DNA from 3 places in the Arthrobacter sp. TB 23 genome. Region 2 is predicted to be linked to each of the others. Evidence: riboswitches for the same ligand, from Rfam matches in the RefSeq annotation. Region 2 holds a riboswitch; each other region holds the start of a gene.

Region 1 (5,328 bases), on a different contig from region 2:
ACCTCGGGCGCAGCCCGGGCAGCATGCGAACAATCGAAGAACATGTACCCGCACCAAAGGATTTCGGTGTGGTTCTCATCGGTGTTCAGGAAGGTTCCCCCGTGGAACTGGATCTGAGACTTGAGGCAGTACATGAAGGTATTTTGGTATCTGGTACCGCAGACGTCGAGATCGTGGGCGAATGCGGCCGGTGCCTGGATCCCATCAGGTACAGCAGCAGCATCGATGTGCAGGAGCTTTTCTACTACGACGACGTCGAGTTGTCCGAGGGAGAAGAACCTGTTGAAGAGCACCGGGTAGATCGGGATTCAATTGATCTTGAGCCGGTGCTTCGGGACGCAGTGGTAACGTCGCTGCCGTTCCAGCCGGTGTGCCGGGAGGACTGCGAGGGTCTGTGTTCTGAATGTGGAGCACGCCTTGCAGATGACCCCGATCATCAGCACGAAATTTTGGATCCCCGCTGGTCCGCCCTTTCCGGGTTGACTGGCACTGCAGCGTCAAGCGACGCGGCAGCAAGTACAGAGTCTGTCGAGAGAGAAGAGAGTTAGTCGTGGCTGTTCCTAAGCGGAAAATGTCCCGCTCGAATACCCGTGCACGTCGGTCCCAGTGGAAGGCAACTGCGCCCAAACTGGTGAAGACCGTGGAGAACGGCCGCGTTACCTACAGCCTGGCTCACCAGGCCAAGGTAGTAACCGACTCCGCTGGCACTGCACTGTTCCTTGAGTACAAGGGACGCAAAGTAGCCGACGTCTAACGACCGCTGCGTACCCCGGCAACGGGGGACCCGCAGCGTTCTTATGCGAATGCGTAAGTAGACGTGGCTAATACTGAAGACCTTCTGAAGCGTCTCGGTGTCTCTATAGACGCCGGGACGCTTCGTCTTGCCCTGACACACCGCTCGTTCGCCTACGAGCACGGGGGCATCCCCACCAACGAGCGCCTGGAGTTCCTGGGCGACTCGGTGCTGGGACTCGCGGTCACCGACGCGCTGTACCGGGATAACCCCGACCTGTCAGAGGGCGATCTCGCCAAGCGACGCTCCGCCGTCGTCAGCACCCGTGCCCTGGCCGGGATTGCCCGCGAACTGGACCTCGGCGAGTATGTGCTCCTGGGTCAGGGGGAGAAGCTGACCAACGGCAAGAACAAGGCTTCGATCCTCGCTGACACGATGGAAGCCATTATTGGCGCTACCTACCTGGACAACGGTATTGAAGTGGCTCGGGCCATGGTGATGCGGCTTGTCGCGCCGCTGCTTGGCAGTGCTGCAGCGATGGGCGCCGGCACCGACTGGAAAACCAGCATCCAGGAAATCGCCGCAGCACGCCGGCTCGGCGCCATTGACTACAAGGTCACCGGCTCCGGCCCCGACCACGCACGCACCTTCGAAGCCCTCCTCATGGTCGGCGGACTGCCGTATGGCTCCGGGTCGGGTCCCTCCAAGAAGGAAGCCGAGCAGGAGGCAGCCGCCGCGTCGTGGAAGATGCTCCGGCACCTCGCCCACGAACCGAAATCGGCCGCTTACTCGGTGTCGACCCCGGCCAATGGCACTGGCCCTGCTGATGCTGCTGACGTGACTGCAGCCCCCGGTCCGGCCGAGTCAGCCTAAGCCGTACCATGCCTGAACTTCCCGAGGTTGAGGTGGTGCGTCGCGGCCTCGCCCGCTGGGTGTTGGGACGAACCATTGACGACGTCGACATCCTTGATGTCCGCTCCATCCGCCGTCATGGGCTGGGCGCCGAGGACTTCGCCGGCAATCTGGTGGGAGCCCGGGTGCTGGACGTGGTGCGGCGGGGAAAGTTCCTGTGGATGCCGTTGGCACCTCCGGCCGAGGCTGGTGGGACTGCCACGAGTGGTGGCACGAGTGGTGTCGCGCCAGTGGCCCTGATGGCTCACCTGGGTATGAGCGGCCAGCTGCTGGTCAAAGACGCAGGCTTGCCCGAGGAAAAGCACTTGCGGGTCAGGCTCACCCTGTCGGCTGTCGACGATCCTGATGCCGGACCCCTGCCGCAGGAGCTTCGGTTTGTTGATCAGCGTATTTTCGGCGGCCTCTTTGTGACGTCGATGGTGTCGACCACAGACGGCCATCCGGGTGGGCTGGGGGAGAGTCCACTGCCGCTGATCCCGATTGAGGCTTCTCACATAGCCCGCGATCCACTGGATCCGGCGTTCTCCTTCGATGACTTCTTCGCAAAGCTCCGGCGACGCAGGACCGGAATTAAACGAGCGCTACTGGACCAGGGATTGGTATCGGGAATCGGCAACATCTACGCTGACGAAGCGCTGTGGGCAGCCAAAGTCCACTATGCCCGCCCCACGGATGTCATGCGCCGGGCCGACGCCCTACGGCTGATTGATGCCTGCCGTGATGTGATGCTGCGGGCGCTCGACGCTGGCGGCACCAGCTTTGACTCACTCTATGTGAATGTCAACGGCAGCTCCGGTTACTTTGAACGTTCCCTCAACGCCTACGGCCGCGAGGGCGAACCCTGTACCCGCTGCGCCGCCGACCCGCTCTTTGACAGCCTTTCGCTGATCCGCCGCGAGATGTTTATGAACCGTTCGTCGTTCAGCTGCCCGCGGTGTCAGCCGAAGCCCCGCAACGGCCGCTGGTAGGACATCCCTGCAGCCGGGATCCTTGGCTCAGCACTCCCTCGCAGCTCACCCGTGACACGTTGCCCACTAGCCCCAGTCCCACTCCCGCTCCACCAAGGAGACTTACCCACATAGAACGGGTGACGCCGCACTGACACCCCCAAAGAGGGCAACCATTGGGCATGGACACAGTCAAGACACTGCAAGAACCAGGCGGCGTGGCACGCCGTAGGGAACCCACCCGCGCCGGTCTGGGATCCGTTCACCTTTGCGCAGCCCTCGTGAAGGGTGAGGTGGTAAACCCAGGGCCAGGAGTCTTTGCGCTACCCGGCATCACTGGGAGTCTGCTCACTGCAACGTGTGTCAAAGCTGAACCGGCCTGGATCAGTGCCGCAGCGCAACGAAACCTCTGGGTGCTGCGTCCACCATCGTGGTTCCATGTGAGCGTCACCCACCTGCGCCGCGCAGGACTCAGCGTCCAAACACAGGTGTACATCAAGGGTGTGGGACGGCTTGATCTGTTCGTCGAAGGACAGCTGGGCATCGAAGCCGGCGGACGCAACCATCACAGTGGTCCCGCCGAATTCGCCGAAGACCGCCGCCGATGGAACCTGCTCACCACCGGTCGAGCACGGATTCTCCGTGTCACCTATTCGATGCTCGTTCACGCCCCGGCGGAATTCCTGCAGGTCGTGTTGGATTGCCTCAGCCCTCCACGGTCGGACCCGCGCCCCGACCTGGGACATCCAACAGCATACTGCCGCCGTAACCTAAATGTGACAAACCCGGACCACGAAATGTACAGTGGACCGCACGTCGGGTTCCGTTCAACTCAGCGTCCTTTCGACAGATTGCCTAATTCTGCCGCCGTCGTAAGGTCCGTTCGCACACATCAGGCAGAAGCGGGGGAACCAGTAGTAGTGGTCGTCGCCAGACGACCTAGGGGTGAAGGCGCACAGCGCCCGGGTGGCTCCCATCCGAATCCGACAGCTAACTTCGCAGGCATTGGGAGAGGCAACATCATGTCCAAGAACCGTTATATCGCGCGCCATCGTGCAACCCCACCAAGCGCCATGCAGACCGTTTCCAAGGCAGTTAGCTCTCACGCTGGCGCCATCGGTCGTCCAGCAGCTGTAGTCGTCGCCGCATCAGGTTTGATGTTCAGCGCCGGACTCCCAGCCAACGCTGCAGGCGAAGTCAACGTCAGCGCCCCGGCCGCCGTCTCCGCACCAGTTGCCCAGACGACCGCCGCCAGCTCCACCACTCACACCGTTCAGTCCGGAGATACTCTGGGCAGCATCGCCAGCACCTACGGCGTCAGCATCGAGGCCATCTTCGCCTCGAACGGTCTCGGCTGGGATTCGATCATCTACCCAGGTGACGTCATCTCACTGTCCGGCAACGCCGGCCAGGCCACTCAGGTATCAGCACCAGCACCAGCACCGGCTGCAGCACCAGCTCCGGCTGCTGCTCCCGCCCCAGTTGCTGCACCAGCAGCCGCTCCGGCGCCTGCCGAAACCAGCACCCTGGGCATCACCACCGCTTCCGAGACCATCCAGCCAATGGGAGCAGCATCCACCGGCGGACAGGTTTCCAGCGCAGGGATCGCCGGAACAGCACAGGGCCTCGTTGGCTCCCCCTACGTCTACGGCGGCACCTCGCCAGGCGGCTGGGACTGCTCGGGCTTCGTGCAGTGGGTCTACGCTCAGCACGGCATCGACCTGCCCCGCACCAGCCAGGCACAGATGGGCGCGCTGACCCCCACCAGCAACCCTCAGCCCGGCGACCTTGTCGTCCAGAACGGCGGCGGACACATCGGCATCTACATCGGTGGCGGCCAGATGGTCAGCGCACTGAACCCGAGCCAGGGCACCCTGGTCCACGCGGTCAGCGCCATGCCACTGGTTGGGTACTACACCCTCTAAACCCTCCGCGTCAGCGGTACGGTTGTCAGCACCCGAATGCGTCATCGGAGAAATCCGGTGGCGCATTCGTGCTTTCCGGACGCTTTGGTCCCCGATAGGGCAAGCCAATGACACCGAGGCAACCGACGGGTCAAGATACGACAACGGAAAACTGCGTGCCACCACCGAGCCAGCTCACCTGGGGACGAACTGACAGTCAGGGACGTCTCCACGCTCCGATGGATCGCTAGGAGAGGGAAGCCTGGTTCCCCTGGTAATGCTGGTTCCCCTGGTAATGCTGTGCCAGGCGGGCCAGACCTTCATCCACTGACACCGTAGGCGTCCAATCGAGCAACTCGCGGGTCCTGCGCTGATCAAACCAGTGTGCAGTCGATAGTTGCTCCGCAAGGAAACGGGTCATCGGCGGTTCACTCTCGATCCCGCCGCGCTGCCAGAGGAATTCCACCAGGGATCCCGCGACCCGTGCCACACCGCCAGGAACGGCCCACCGCGGCGGCTGAACCCCTCCGGCCCGGCAGATTCCGGCGATCAATTCACCGATCGGGCGGGGCTCACCATTGGTGACCACCACAGCTTGTCCAGCCAACCGATCCATGCCGCTCAAGGCTGCGCCGATCGCTGCGGCGGCGTTATCCACGTAGGTGGTGTCGACCAGGGCGGTGCCGGCGTCAAGGAACGGCAGGCGCCCGGCACGCGCACGCTCCAGCACCCGTTCAACCAGCTGCGTGTCACCGGGACCCCACACAATGTGGGGACGGACCGCTGCCACCCTGAAACTTTCGCTGTTGGCGTCCAACGCGAGCAGTTCGGC
Region 2 (5,328 bases):
GCGTCAACGGAGTCGTCGAAGTCGATGGTCGTAATGACATTGGAGCGGTCCTCGGCGCGCGTGACGAAGGGGGTGGCGACGTCGGACGCTTCCGCCCACTGGTAGACCCGCCCCGCGGACTCCGCGGTGCGGGCCGCAGCGAACTCGAGACCGCCGCTCTGGTTCAACCATTCGACCTGGGCGTTGAGAGTCACCAGGGTGGCCAGGGACGGGGTGTTGTAGGTCTGGTTGAGTAAAGAGTTGTCGATGGCCGTCTGGAGGTTCAGGAAATCAGGGATCCAACGGTCGGTCGCCGCGATCCGGGCTGCGCGCTCCAGCGCGGCCGGCGAGAACAGGCCAAGCCACAGGCCGCCGTCGGACGCGAAGTTTTTCTGGGGCGCGAAGTAGTAGACGTCGGACCCACTGACATCCACGTCCAGGCCGCCGGCGGCCGACGTCGCGTCGATGAGGACCAAGGCATCCGGTGCGGCGCCGTCGACCCGGTGCACCGGTGCTGCCACACCGGTGGAGGTCTCGTTCTGCGGCCAGGCGTAGACGTCCACGCCTGTTTCCGCTGCAGGGGTGGGGCGCGTCCCCGGGGCCGAGGTGATCACCGAGGACGCCTGGAGGAAGGGCGCCTTGTTGGTGGCGGAAGCGAACTTCGCCCCGAATTCCCCGAACGACAGGTGCTGGGCCTTGTCCTGCACCAGCCCGAAGGATGCAACATCCCAGAACGCTGTTGACCCACCAACGCCCAGCACCACCTCGTAGCCGGCCGGCGCGTTGAACAGCTGGCTCAGGCCTTCCCGGACCGAACCGACAAGGTTGCGCACCGGCGCCTGACGGTGGGACGTGCCAAGCAGGGTCCGTCCGGCCTGCGCGAGGGCCTCCATCTGCTCGTCGCGCACCTTCGACGGGCCGGCTCCGAAACGCCCGTCGGCGGGAAGGAGGCCAGCGGGGATCAATTGGTCCGGGGAAATGCTCATGGTCTCTCCAAGGGGGTAAGCGTGCGACACAAGACGGGATACATTCTGCCGCACTACCCGGCCCTGGCGGCATTTGTGAACATGCCCCGACCGGGCACCCGGTTGCCGCTGATTGCCGCGGCCTCTGGTAAATGGGTTAACCTTGGTGAGCGTAGAACTTGTGTTCGGCGCTGGCGATATGTGCCGCGCTCCCACCGCGAAAGCTGCCCGCTGTTCCATCCCGCACCAGTGCCTAGGAGCTGAACCGCATGACGGACCTCATCGATACCACTGAGATGTATCTGCGGACCATCCTGGAACTGGAGGAGGAAAACATTGTTGCCCTCCGCGCCCGGATCGCTGAACGGCTCCGCCATTCCGGTCCTACCGTCTCCCAGACCATCGGCCGGATGGAGCGCGACGGGCTGGTGATCGTCTCGGGCGATCGCCACCTCGAATTCACTGACCTTGGCCGCCGTCGCGCCATCGGGGTGATGCGCAAGCACCGCCTCGCCGAACGTCTCCTCTCCGACGTGATTGGCCTGGATTGGGCTTATGTCCACGAAGAGGCCTGCCGCTGGGAGCACGTGATGAGCGAGCGGGTTGAACAGCGGTTGTACGAGCTGCTGGGAAAGCCCACCGAGTCTCCATACGGCAACCCTATTCCGGGGCTTGAGGCCCTGGGCGGCCCGCCAACCCAGGGCTTCACCGACGGTGTCCGCAGCCTCCTGTCGGTGATCGGCGCCAATCCTCAGGGGTCAGTGATTACCCTTGTCCGGCTGGCCGAGCCCATTCAGGTGGACCCGGAACTGCTCTCCCAACTCGATGAGGGTGGGTTGCGGCCCGGAACGGTCATCGGCGTGCAGGCGGCCGGCGACTATGTGTCGGTCAGGGTCGAGGGTATCGAGGGCGCGCTGGAGCTCCCGCCGGAGGTCGCCGCACACGTGTTCGTGTCGGTCGCCGGGCCGGCTCTCTAACCCTCCACGGCACAATATTGCCGCAAGTTATCCACAGGAAAAGATAACGAACGTATCTCTTTTGCTTCTGGTCGTGGATGATGGAAAGCTGACGTTGATACATCAGCGTTATCCAAACCGCACGCCTAACCCTGTCAGCGGATTTGGATGCTGAGACCCGTGACAGGGGCGGAGGACCCATCAGACGGCGGCTGATAAGCCGCCTTGGGGTGAAGTCCGGACGCGGTGCTGCTTCGGCGGACCGGTCAGGGCCGAGTTTCTTCCCGAACTCGAATCCGACAGCTAACTTCGCAGGCATATACGAAAGGGACCCTTTGTCGAAGCACCATGCTTCGGGACGCCGCCGTGCCGGCGCCCCAGTACCTGCCGTGCGTCCTCGGGACGCGCAACGACTCGAACGACGACGACGAGCAACCCGGGTCAGGGGCGACTTTTCGCTCACCGGGATGAGCCAAAAATTCGCCATCGCCGCAGCCGCGTCCGGGCTGGTGCTGACCGTTACGCTACCCACCACCGCGGGGACGGCCCCGCAGGACGACAATGCGGCCGCCGTAGCCGTTGCGCCCACCGTGCAGGCGACTGTTGCGCCCCGGGAAATCAGCGTTCCCGACGCGGCGCTGGTCGACTTCAGCCGCACCGCATTGCAGAGCACCTTTGACGCAGACGCCAAGCTCAGCGAGATCATGACCGCTGCAGACTCAGCGGCTGTACCTGCAGCGGCCCGCGGCTCCCTGTCAGCTCCCATGGACAAGCTGATTGTCACGTCCCCGTTCGGTTACCGGGTCAGCCCGATTACCGGTTTGGGTGGGGAACTCCACTCAGGTCAGGACTTCAGCAGCTCGTGCGGCACTGAAGTGTTCGCGGCAGCGTCCGGCACTGTCACCTTTGCCAGCTGGCACCCCTATGGCGGTGGAAACCGCGTGGTCATCGATCACGGCAACGGGCTCGAATCCACGTACAACCATCTCTCGTCCAGCAGTGTCCAGGAGGGGCAGTCAGTGGACCGCGGTGAGGTTGTCGCCCAGAGCGGTAGTACCGGTGCATCCACCGGCTGCCACCTGCATTTTGAAGTGATGGTTGACGGTCAGGCCGTGGACCCCATGGGCTGGCTGTAACCAAGGACACACCGTTTCGTGACCGGAATGTGACATTGCGGTCAATCTCATGTACCGTCAATCTCGTGCCAAATTCTAATAGGTTTGGCACCCTCGAGCAGATCGCCTAGCTCTGCCACTGCCTGAGGTTCCGTTCGCACAATTCGCATGGCAGAGGCGGGGGAACCAATTAGTGGATTTCGCAAGAAATCCTTGGGGTTAAGTCGTCTGATTCCACTGGGAATCAGAGGGCCGGGTGACTCCCATCCGAATCCGACAGCTCACCTCGCAGGCAATTGGGAGAGGCAATCGAACGTGTCAACTAGCTCTTCTCTGGGCCGCCACAGGGCCGCCCGTACGCACACCAGCCCCCTGACAGCCATCTCAAGCGCCGTCTCCTCGAACGCTGGTTCCGTCGGCCGCCAGGCAGCAGTCATCGTCGCAGCGTCAGGGCTCGTCCTGACCGCCGGACTGCCAGCCCACGGGTTCGGTGAGTCCGAGCGTGTCGTTCAGCTCTCCACCCCCCTGATCTCGATTGCTGCTACGGCTGACGCCGTAAGCGCTCCCGCCACCGCCGAGATCACCTTCGAGCGTGCAGCCGTGTCGGCGACGCCCGCCGCCGTAGCTGCTCCAGTCGTCGAGGTGCAGGCCGACGTCATCGAGCCAATAACAGCCGCCGCTGAGCCGGTAGCCGAAATGGTGGCAGAGCCCGCCGTGCAGGAAGCAGCGCCAGTCGAGGCAGCGCCAGTTGAGGCGCCCGCAGCAGAAGCAGTAGTCGCACCAGCTGCGCCAGCCCAGACGCCCGCAGCCGAAAAGCCAGCCCCCAAGGCTGCCCCTTCCGGTAACATCGCCGCTGGTCTGGTCGGATCCGCCTACTCCCAGATCGGTGTCGGGCAGGACTGCACCGCCATGGTTGAGAAGGCACTTCGCTCCGTCGGCAAGTCCGTTGGCGACATTGCGCCTGGCGATTTCTTCGCCTTCGGATCAGTTGTTGGCTCTCCAGCGGCGGGCGACCTGGTAATCACCGCCGGCCACGTAGCCATCTACGTCGGAAACGGCCAAGTCATCAGCGGTGGCCTGAACGGCATGAACACCGACCTCCATTCCCTTTCCGACCTCCCCGGCGCTAGCTTCGTCCGCGTTAGCTAAGACCACACCGAACCCTGGAGAACGCAAAAATGACAACTCGCACAGCTATTGCACGTCACCGTGCCGATAAGCGCCACAACACCAACTTCTCGGCTCTGGCCAAAGCAGTAACCGAGAACGCTGGCGGCATGGGCCGTCAGGCAGCTGTAATCGCCGCAGCATCAGGCCTTGTCCTGACCGGTGGGGTATCGGCCAACGCTGCTGAGCTCTCCCTCGAATCAGCCGAACGGACCACCCTGACCTCCGCGCTGGAGATCCAGGCCGCTCCAGCCGCCGTCGAAGCTCCCGCAGACGCCGACATTGCGTTCAACCGCACCCCGGTCAAAGCCGTAGCAGCCCCAGCAGTCGTCGAAGCCCCAGCAGTCACTGTTCAGGCTGAGACCGTTGTGGAGATCGAAGAGGCTCCGGCCGTGGCCCCGGCCGCTGAGCCCGAAACCGTAGAGCCGGTTACCGTAACACCTGCAGTGAACGTCGAGCCGGAAGCGCCCGTCCGGACCACTCCAGCACAGGCCGCTCCGGCAGCCGAGGCCCCCGTCGCGCAGAAAGCCCCAGCCGCATCCTCAGGGAAGGCAGCAACAATCGCGGCCGCAGCACAGGCTCAGCTGGGAGTCACCCAGGACTGCACCCGTCTGGTGAGCAACGCCCTGGCAGCAGCAGGGATCAACTTCCACGGCTGGCCAGCCGGGTACCTGTCCCTCGGACGCACGGTCAGCGCCGGCGAAGCCATCCCAGGTGACCTCATCTACTACACAGATGGCGGAGCCGGAGTGGCCCACATCGCTGTGTACATCGGTGGCGGCCAGGCAGTCCACGGTGGGTTCAACGGCAACCAGACTGTGGTCGCTCCAGCCGACCTTGGTTCGGGCCCAGTCTTCATCCGCGTCGGCGGCTAGGAACACCCCGCATGACGACAAAAGACCCGGAGGAATTTCCTCCGGGTCTTTTTGTGCGTCTGGCAGCCGCCCGGACTGTCAAGGCGATCGGTCCGCGACGACACGCGTGGACCAGCTCCATCAAAATTAGCTAACCGAGCGTCAGCCGAACTACCCTTACTCAAAAGGAGTCAGGATTTCGGCCTGCGACCCCGGCGATAGGGGTAGAGGCCTGATCGGCAAAGAGGAATGTGCATGCGCACTCTCGTTCTGAATGCTGGATATGAGCCGC
Region 3 (5,328 bases), on a different contig from region 2:
GGTCAGCCGCGGAACGATCAGGGCAGCGTTGAGGCCCTTGCGGGATGCGGGGCACGTTAACGCGCATCCCGGGCGAATGTCGCGGGTCCAGGCGGGAGGAAATACAGCCTTCGGCCCGTTATACAGCCTGCTGGCGTCCGTGCGAGACTCTGGGATGGAACACCGAAGCGTTGTGCTTCAACAGGAAATCACACAGAGTCCTGCCACGGCGACCCTGCTCTCCTTGGAGCAGGACGCCGAATTCTTCCATCTCACTCGGGTGCGCTTTGCCGACGAGGAGCCAATTGCGCTGGACGAAGTGTGGATGCCTGCAGACATTGCGGGAGGTTTAGTGGATTCAGATTTCACCAGAAACTCCTTGTATGGGGAGCTCGAAAAGCATTGCGGAATGGTCCTCAACGGCGGAACTGAGCAACTCTCGGCTGTCCTGGCCGCTCCGGAGCACTCGAGGCTTCTGCAATGTGCCGACGGTTCGCCACTTCTACTGATCGAGCGAACTGGGTGTCATCGGGCGCAATACGTCGAGTTCCGACGGACCTATGTTGTGGGTGACCGGGTGGAGATTGCGACCACCTTCGGGTGTAAAGCGGATCCGCCGACGTCCTGAACAAACGGCCGTTACACCGACTTCGCTGGGACTGGGCAACGATCCTCGTACGTGGCGCGCCGGTAGAAGGCCCAGGAGAGTAGGCCGATAGCGAGAACCGCGAGGACGGGTTGAATGGGCTCGAAGTACTGCATCGCTCCCGAGGTTCCCAGAGCGAGCAAGACGATCTTGTTGCACACGGGGCAGCCGACGGCAAAAAAGGTGACGATCGCCCCCGCGATGCCCGAACGGGACCGCGGAGATTCCTCAATCCGATCCTGGGCGATATAGGTACCGAGGACCAGGCCGCTTAGCGCCGACGAGATGATCAGTGCTGGCACCGACCACCAGGTGGGGGGAACTTCACGGCTAAATAATGGCGTGTCGATGAGATCGGTCGGAATGGCTACGAGCAGGAAGGTCGCCACCGCACCGAATAACACGGCGATCCACCGGCGTAAGGGCCACTGAAGAAGAGCGTTGAGCAGAGTGGGTCGCTGAGTCGTGGGGTTCTCGGTACGGGGAGTCATGGAGCTTCCTTTGACACTTGATCCGAAGACGCTTCTGGTGATGCGGGGTCATTCGGGGGTGCTGATGACCTGTGGCTGCGCCGGCGTAAGTAGATGGCGCCGGTTGCGGTGAGGAGCATGAGAATTAACAGCATGACAGCTACGTCGGGGATTGAGTCCGCGAAGGTACGTACCGCGTTCTCGAGGGCAAACTGGTCAGTAACGGAAAGGATCCCACCCAGACTCGCTGTTCCGTCTGTGGCGATGAGGAAGATTCCGATGCCGATCGAAAGGGAGCCAGAGATCACCATAATCCAGGTGTTGGACCACCGTCCGATGGTTACAGGGCGGGGACGAAGCCACCGACGTCCGGAAACACCGAGGCGGTCCCACAGCGCAGCGAGGAAGAACAGCGGGACTGCCATTCCCAGTGCATAGATGGCGAGCAGAATTCCGCCGTAGACGGCGTTGCTGCCAGCTGCGGCGACGGTAAGAATTGACCCAAGGATGGGTCCGGTGCAGGCTCCTGCGACCCCGTACGCCAATCCGAGGACGAAGACGGAACCGCCGGAACCGACAGTCGCGGACCGGGTGCGGATGAATGCCGGTAGGCGGACACCGAGGATCTGAATGAGACCCAAAACGATCATGAGGGTGGCTGCGAGCCCGATGAGAATGTGTCGGTCAGTGGTGACGAGGGACCCCAGGGTGCCAGCGAAGACCCCCAGGGGTACGAGGATGCACAACAATCCTGCGTAGAAGAGCATGGTCCGGCCGACCAGTTGCCGTTTTGTGCTGAAGGCATACGCGAAGAATGCTGGCAGCAACAATGCTGAGCACGGACTGAGGAGGGTGAGGAGACCACCGAGGAACGCCCCGCTGTATCCGATTAGCATTACTGGGGACTGGTTTCTGCCAGCACAGTCTCAATGGCTTGTTCAAATACTTCTACTGGTTGGGCGCCCGAGATGGGGATGTCGTTCACCAGAAACAAGGGTGTTCCGGTAGCTCCCAGGGCTGCGGCTTCCTCAGCGTCGGTTTGAACAGCCTGATTGAGCTCCTCCGAGTCCAGATCCGCTGTGAACGCCGTGATGTCGGCTACCCCAACTTCTTCTGCGATGCGGATCAGCTCCTCGCGCGGGAGGCTGATGTGTCCGCGGTCGGGGGCCGCAGCGAAGACGGCCTTATTGAACTCCCAGAACCTATCCTGTTCCCCTGCTGCCCGGCCGGCAACTGCAGCATCAAGAGACTCAGTTCCGAAAACAGGTAAATCTCGCCACTCAATCCTTAGTTCTCCGCTAGCAACATACTGCTCAACCAACGCCGGCAATGTCTCGCGCGAGAAAACCCCGCAGAACGGGCATCTGTAATCGGCGTATTCGACCAGAACAACGGGGGCGTCGACCTCACCCATTGCTAACGGGTCGTCGGCGATGCGCCGGGATAAATCGAACTTTTCTTCCTCCCGGCCGCCGGATTCCTCTGCGACGTCTGTTCCTGATCCATCTGAAACGGGGGAGGAGGCTCGCTGGGAAGCGATCAAACCAATAATCAGGATGAGCGCGGCGACAAGCAGGGCAGCGATGAGGGTGGCCGATCGAACACCCGCGGTTCGTTGATCAGATTCTTGTGGCATTCATTACTCCTGGCGTCGTGCGCCCCTGGGGAGGCACAAGGGGAGGAAAAGGGGGATTCACCCGGACACCAGATCCCTGTTTGTCGGATCTGGTGTCCGGGCGCGTCCGAGAAACACCGCTGTCAGCGAGGTCTGAGACCCGCCAGCGGCGTTGGATAACTAGATGTTGACCCGGTAATAGACAGGACCGGAACCCACATTGACGGATTCCTCAACGGTCTGGTTACCGTTCCAGCCGCTGTGGATGGCTCGTCCGTCGCCGAGGTAGACGGCGTTGTGTGAAAAGCCCATCCCGCCGTCGGCGTAGTAGACGAAGTCGCCGGGCTGGGGATCTGATACCGGAGTAGCGAAGGCCATCAAGGACTCAGGGGACTCGTCTCCCACCCCCATCGCCCCGGCGGCTCGCAATGCCCCTTCGCCCAGGACGGTGCAGTCCTGAATAGCGCCCAACTGCGTGTTGGCGAAGGCAAGAATACGGCTGTTGGCAGTACCGCTCTGGGGAGCGTCCGAGGAATCCCAGATATTTCCTGACTCGCTGCTCACCCGGTTACTCAGGGGACTGATCGATGCACTTTGTGTACTCACGCTAAAGTTCGAAACCGCTGATGACGAGGCTGCGGAGCCAGAGTCAACCGGTGCAGCAGTCACGGCATTCGACTCCTCGGACAGCACGATGGTGTTTCCCGGGTAGATGATTGACGCGACGGTGAGCTGGTTTAGGCTCAGCAGCTTGTGCAACGCCACACCTGTCTGAACGCTGATAGCGCCCAGCGAATCACCTGACTTCACGGTGTACGCAGTGCCTTGATCGGTGGGGCTCGCCTCCACTTCGACTGGTGAAGCAGCCGATGAGAACGATGAAACGGTGTGATCCTGCGCCGGGTGGGCGATCGCCGAAGCGTGGGCGGGGCTTGCTCCCGCCGCAAGCATTCCTGAAGCAACCACAAGCGCGGCGATCTTGGGTCCCCCCTGAGGCAGGACGGCTTGCCTGCTGAGGAGAAGAATCGAACGGCTTTTCGTATCGGCGCGATGTCGGGCGCGCACAGCATTTGATGACATGGATAATCTCTCCCTATACCTACGAGGTGAGCTGTCGGATTCGGATGGGAGACACCCGGCCGCACGAGGACAAACGCCCCGCCCGGCTTCACCCCAAGGGTTCCTAAAGAACCCACCTGTGGTTTCCCCGCCCCAGCCTTCCTATCTAAAGGACCAAGGCCTTTGGCTGGGTTCGGTAAAAGGCCTCGATAAGCCCCACCTTCAGTGGGGCACTGGATTAAACCTACTCGGAAAAACTAAATGTACAAACATTTACACTGACGGCGCCTCCCTGGTTGGCAACCTCAATGAAGAGAGAGCGATTCCCAGGCATCAGTGGAGCGTCAGACCACTCCCGTGGTGCCCAGGAGTGACCCGATAAGGAAGGTGGCTGCCAATGCCAGCGCGCCGCCAAGAACGATCCTTACGGTTGGGCGCGTCGCCGGGTTGCCGCCAATCCGTGCGCTTCCGTAGCCGGTTACGGCGAGGGCAATCAGGACTGCGACGAAGGTCGCGAGGACACGAGTTTCCTCTGGAAACAGAAGAATCGTCAGCAGGGGCAGGATCGCGCCAAGGGTGAAGGCCAGCGCAGATGCGGCCGCAGCAGCTAGCGGGCTCGCCACGGCGTCCTCGCGCAATCCGAGTTCAGCTTCGAGATGGGCCCCCAGGGCATCGTGTTTGGTGAGTTCCACTGCCACCTGATGGGCTGTGTCCCGGCTAAGCCCCTTCGATTCGTAGATCCCGGCCAGCTCCGCAAGTTCCGCTTCAGGCTCGGTTTCAAGCTCAAGGCGTTCCTTGGCGATGAGGGCCTGCTGGCTGTCTTTCTGACTACTCACGGACACATACTCTCCGAGGGCCATGGATATCGCACCGCCGACAAGACCGGCAATGCCAGCGGCAAGAATCACGGGGGTTGCCGTTGTCGCTCCCGCAACTCCGACGACGAGGGCAGCGACCGAGACAATCCCATCATTGGCTCCAAGCACACCCGCTCGAAGCCAATTGAGCCTGCCATGGATGGTGTTGTCATGGGGTTCGTCACTATGCGTGCCTGGTACGGGAGAACTAGTCATGCCCGTAATCTAGGCCTCCACGAGCCAGTACACCAGTAAGGATCGACTCTCCTGTCGGGATTCCGATTCGGGTGACCTCGACCGAATTCGCTGTGATCCACTGCGGCGCTGAAAGGGGCTTGCAATAGTCACCGCGCCGGCCGTTTTGTTCCGGGCGTCGGCGAAGAGGCATGGGATTCTTTGACCGAGTAAGGTAAGCGAACCAAGTAGGCACCACATACCGCAATTGCGGTTCGAAGTTCGAGGAGGAAACGTCATGACCGGAAGTGTGATTGTTGGTGTGGATGGAAGCGAGACCGCGTACAAGGCAGCCTCGCGCGCCGCGACTCTTGCCGAAGGCCTCGATGCAGAACTTGTGGTGGTCAGCGCGCACATTACGGGTAACACGGAAGTTGTCCATATCGGCAACGACACTTGGATACTGGATGATGCTGAGCAGGCTCTCAAGTTGGCCGAGCAGGTTGCAGTGAAACTGCGCGAACAACA

What was found. Region 2 has a riboswitch for cyclic di-AMP ahead of B384_RS0114535 (NlpC/P60 family protein). Riboswitches for the same ligand answer to the same signal wherever they lie in the genome.
Region 1: another riboswitch for cyclic di-AMP. It lies ahead of B384_RS20805 (C40 family peptidase); the one in region 2 lies ahead of B384_RS0114535 (NlpC/P60 family protein).
Region 3: another riboswitch for cyclic di-AMP. It lies ahead of B384_RS19605 (LysM peptidoglycan-binding domain-containing protein); the one in region 2 lies ahead of B384_RS0114535 (NlpC/P60 family protein).

What each region holds. Positions count from the first base shown of each region.
Region 1 covers NZ_ALPM01000065.1:77,516-82,843, reverse strand. The annotation lists gene B384_RS0109820 (YceD family protein) at 1-548, shown strand, start outside; gene rpmF (50S ribosomal protein L32) at 551-754, shown strand; gene rnc (ribonuclease III) at 818-1,606, shown strand; gene mutM (bifunctional DNA-formamidopyrimidine glycosylase/DNA-(apurinic or apyrimidinic site) lyase) at 1,615-2,613, shown strand; gene B384_RS20810 (hypothetical protein) at 2,916-3,260, opposite strand; cyclic di-AMP (ydaO/yuaA leader) riboswitch at 3,435-3,611, shown strand; gene B384_RS20805 (C40 family peptidase) at 3,615-4,517, shown strand; gene B384_RS18470 (NAD-dependent epimerase/dehydratase family protein) at 4,744-5,328, opposite strand, start outside.
Region 2 covers NZ_ALPM01000105.1:19,885-25,212, forward strand. The annotation lists gene serC (phosphoserine transaminase) at 1-965, opposite strand, end outside; gene B384_RS0114525 (metal-dependent transcriptional regulator) at 1,214-1,921, shown strand; cyclic di-AMP (ydaO/yuaA leader) riboswitch at 2,060-2,233, shown strand; gene B384_RS0114530 (M23 family metallopeptidase) at 2,368-3,036, shown strand; cyclic di-AMP (ydaO/yuaA leader) riboswitch at 3,162-3,325, shown strand; gene B384_RS0114535 (NlpC/P60 family protein) at 3,331-4,164, shown strand; gene B384_RS0114540 (NlpC/P60 family protein) at 4,194-5,057, shown strand; gene B384_RS0114545 (HNH endonuclease) at 5,292-5,328, shown strand, end outside.
Region 3 covers NZ_ALPM01000044.1:11,071-16,398, reverse strand. The annotation lists gene B384_RS21265 (GntR family transcriptional regulator) at 1-607, shown strand, start outside; gene B384_RS0106010 (hypothetical protein) at 619-1,116, opposite strand; gene B384_RS0106005 (cytochrome c biogenesis CcdA family protein) at 1,113-1,991, opposite strand; gene B384_RS0106000 (DsbA family protein) at 1,991-2,731, opposite strand; gene B384_RS19605 (LysM peptidoglycan-binding domain-containing protein) at 2,891-3,790, opposite strand; cyclic di-AMP (ydaO/yuaA leader) riboswitch at 3,793-3,971, opposite strand; gene B384_RS0105990 (VIT1/CCC1 transporter family protein) at 4,114-4,842, opposite strand; gene B384_RS0105985 (universal stress protein) at 5,099-5,328, shown strand, end outside.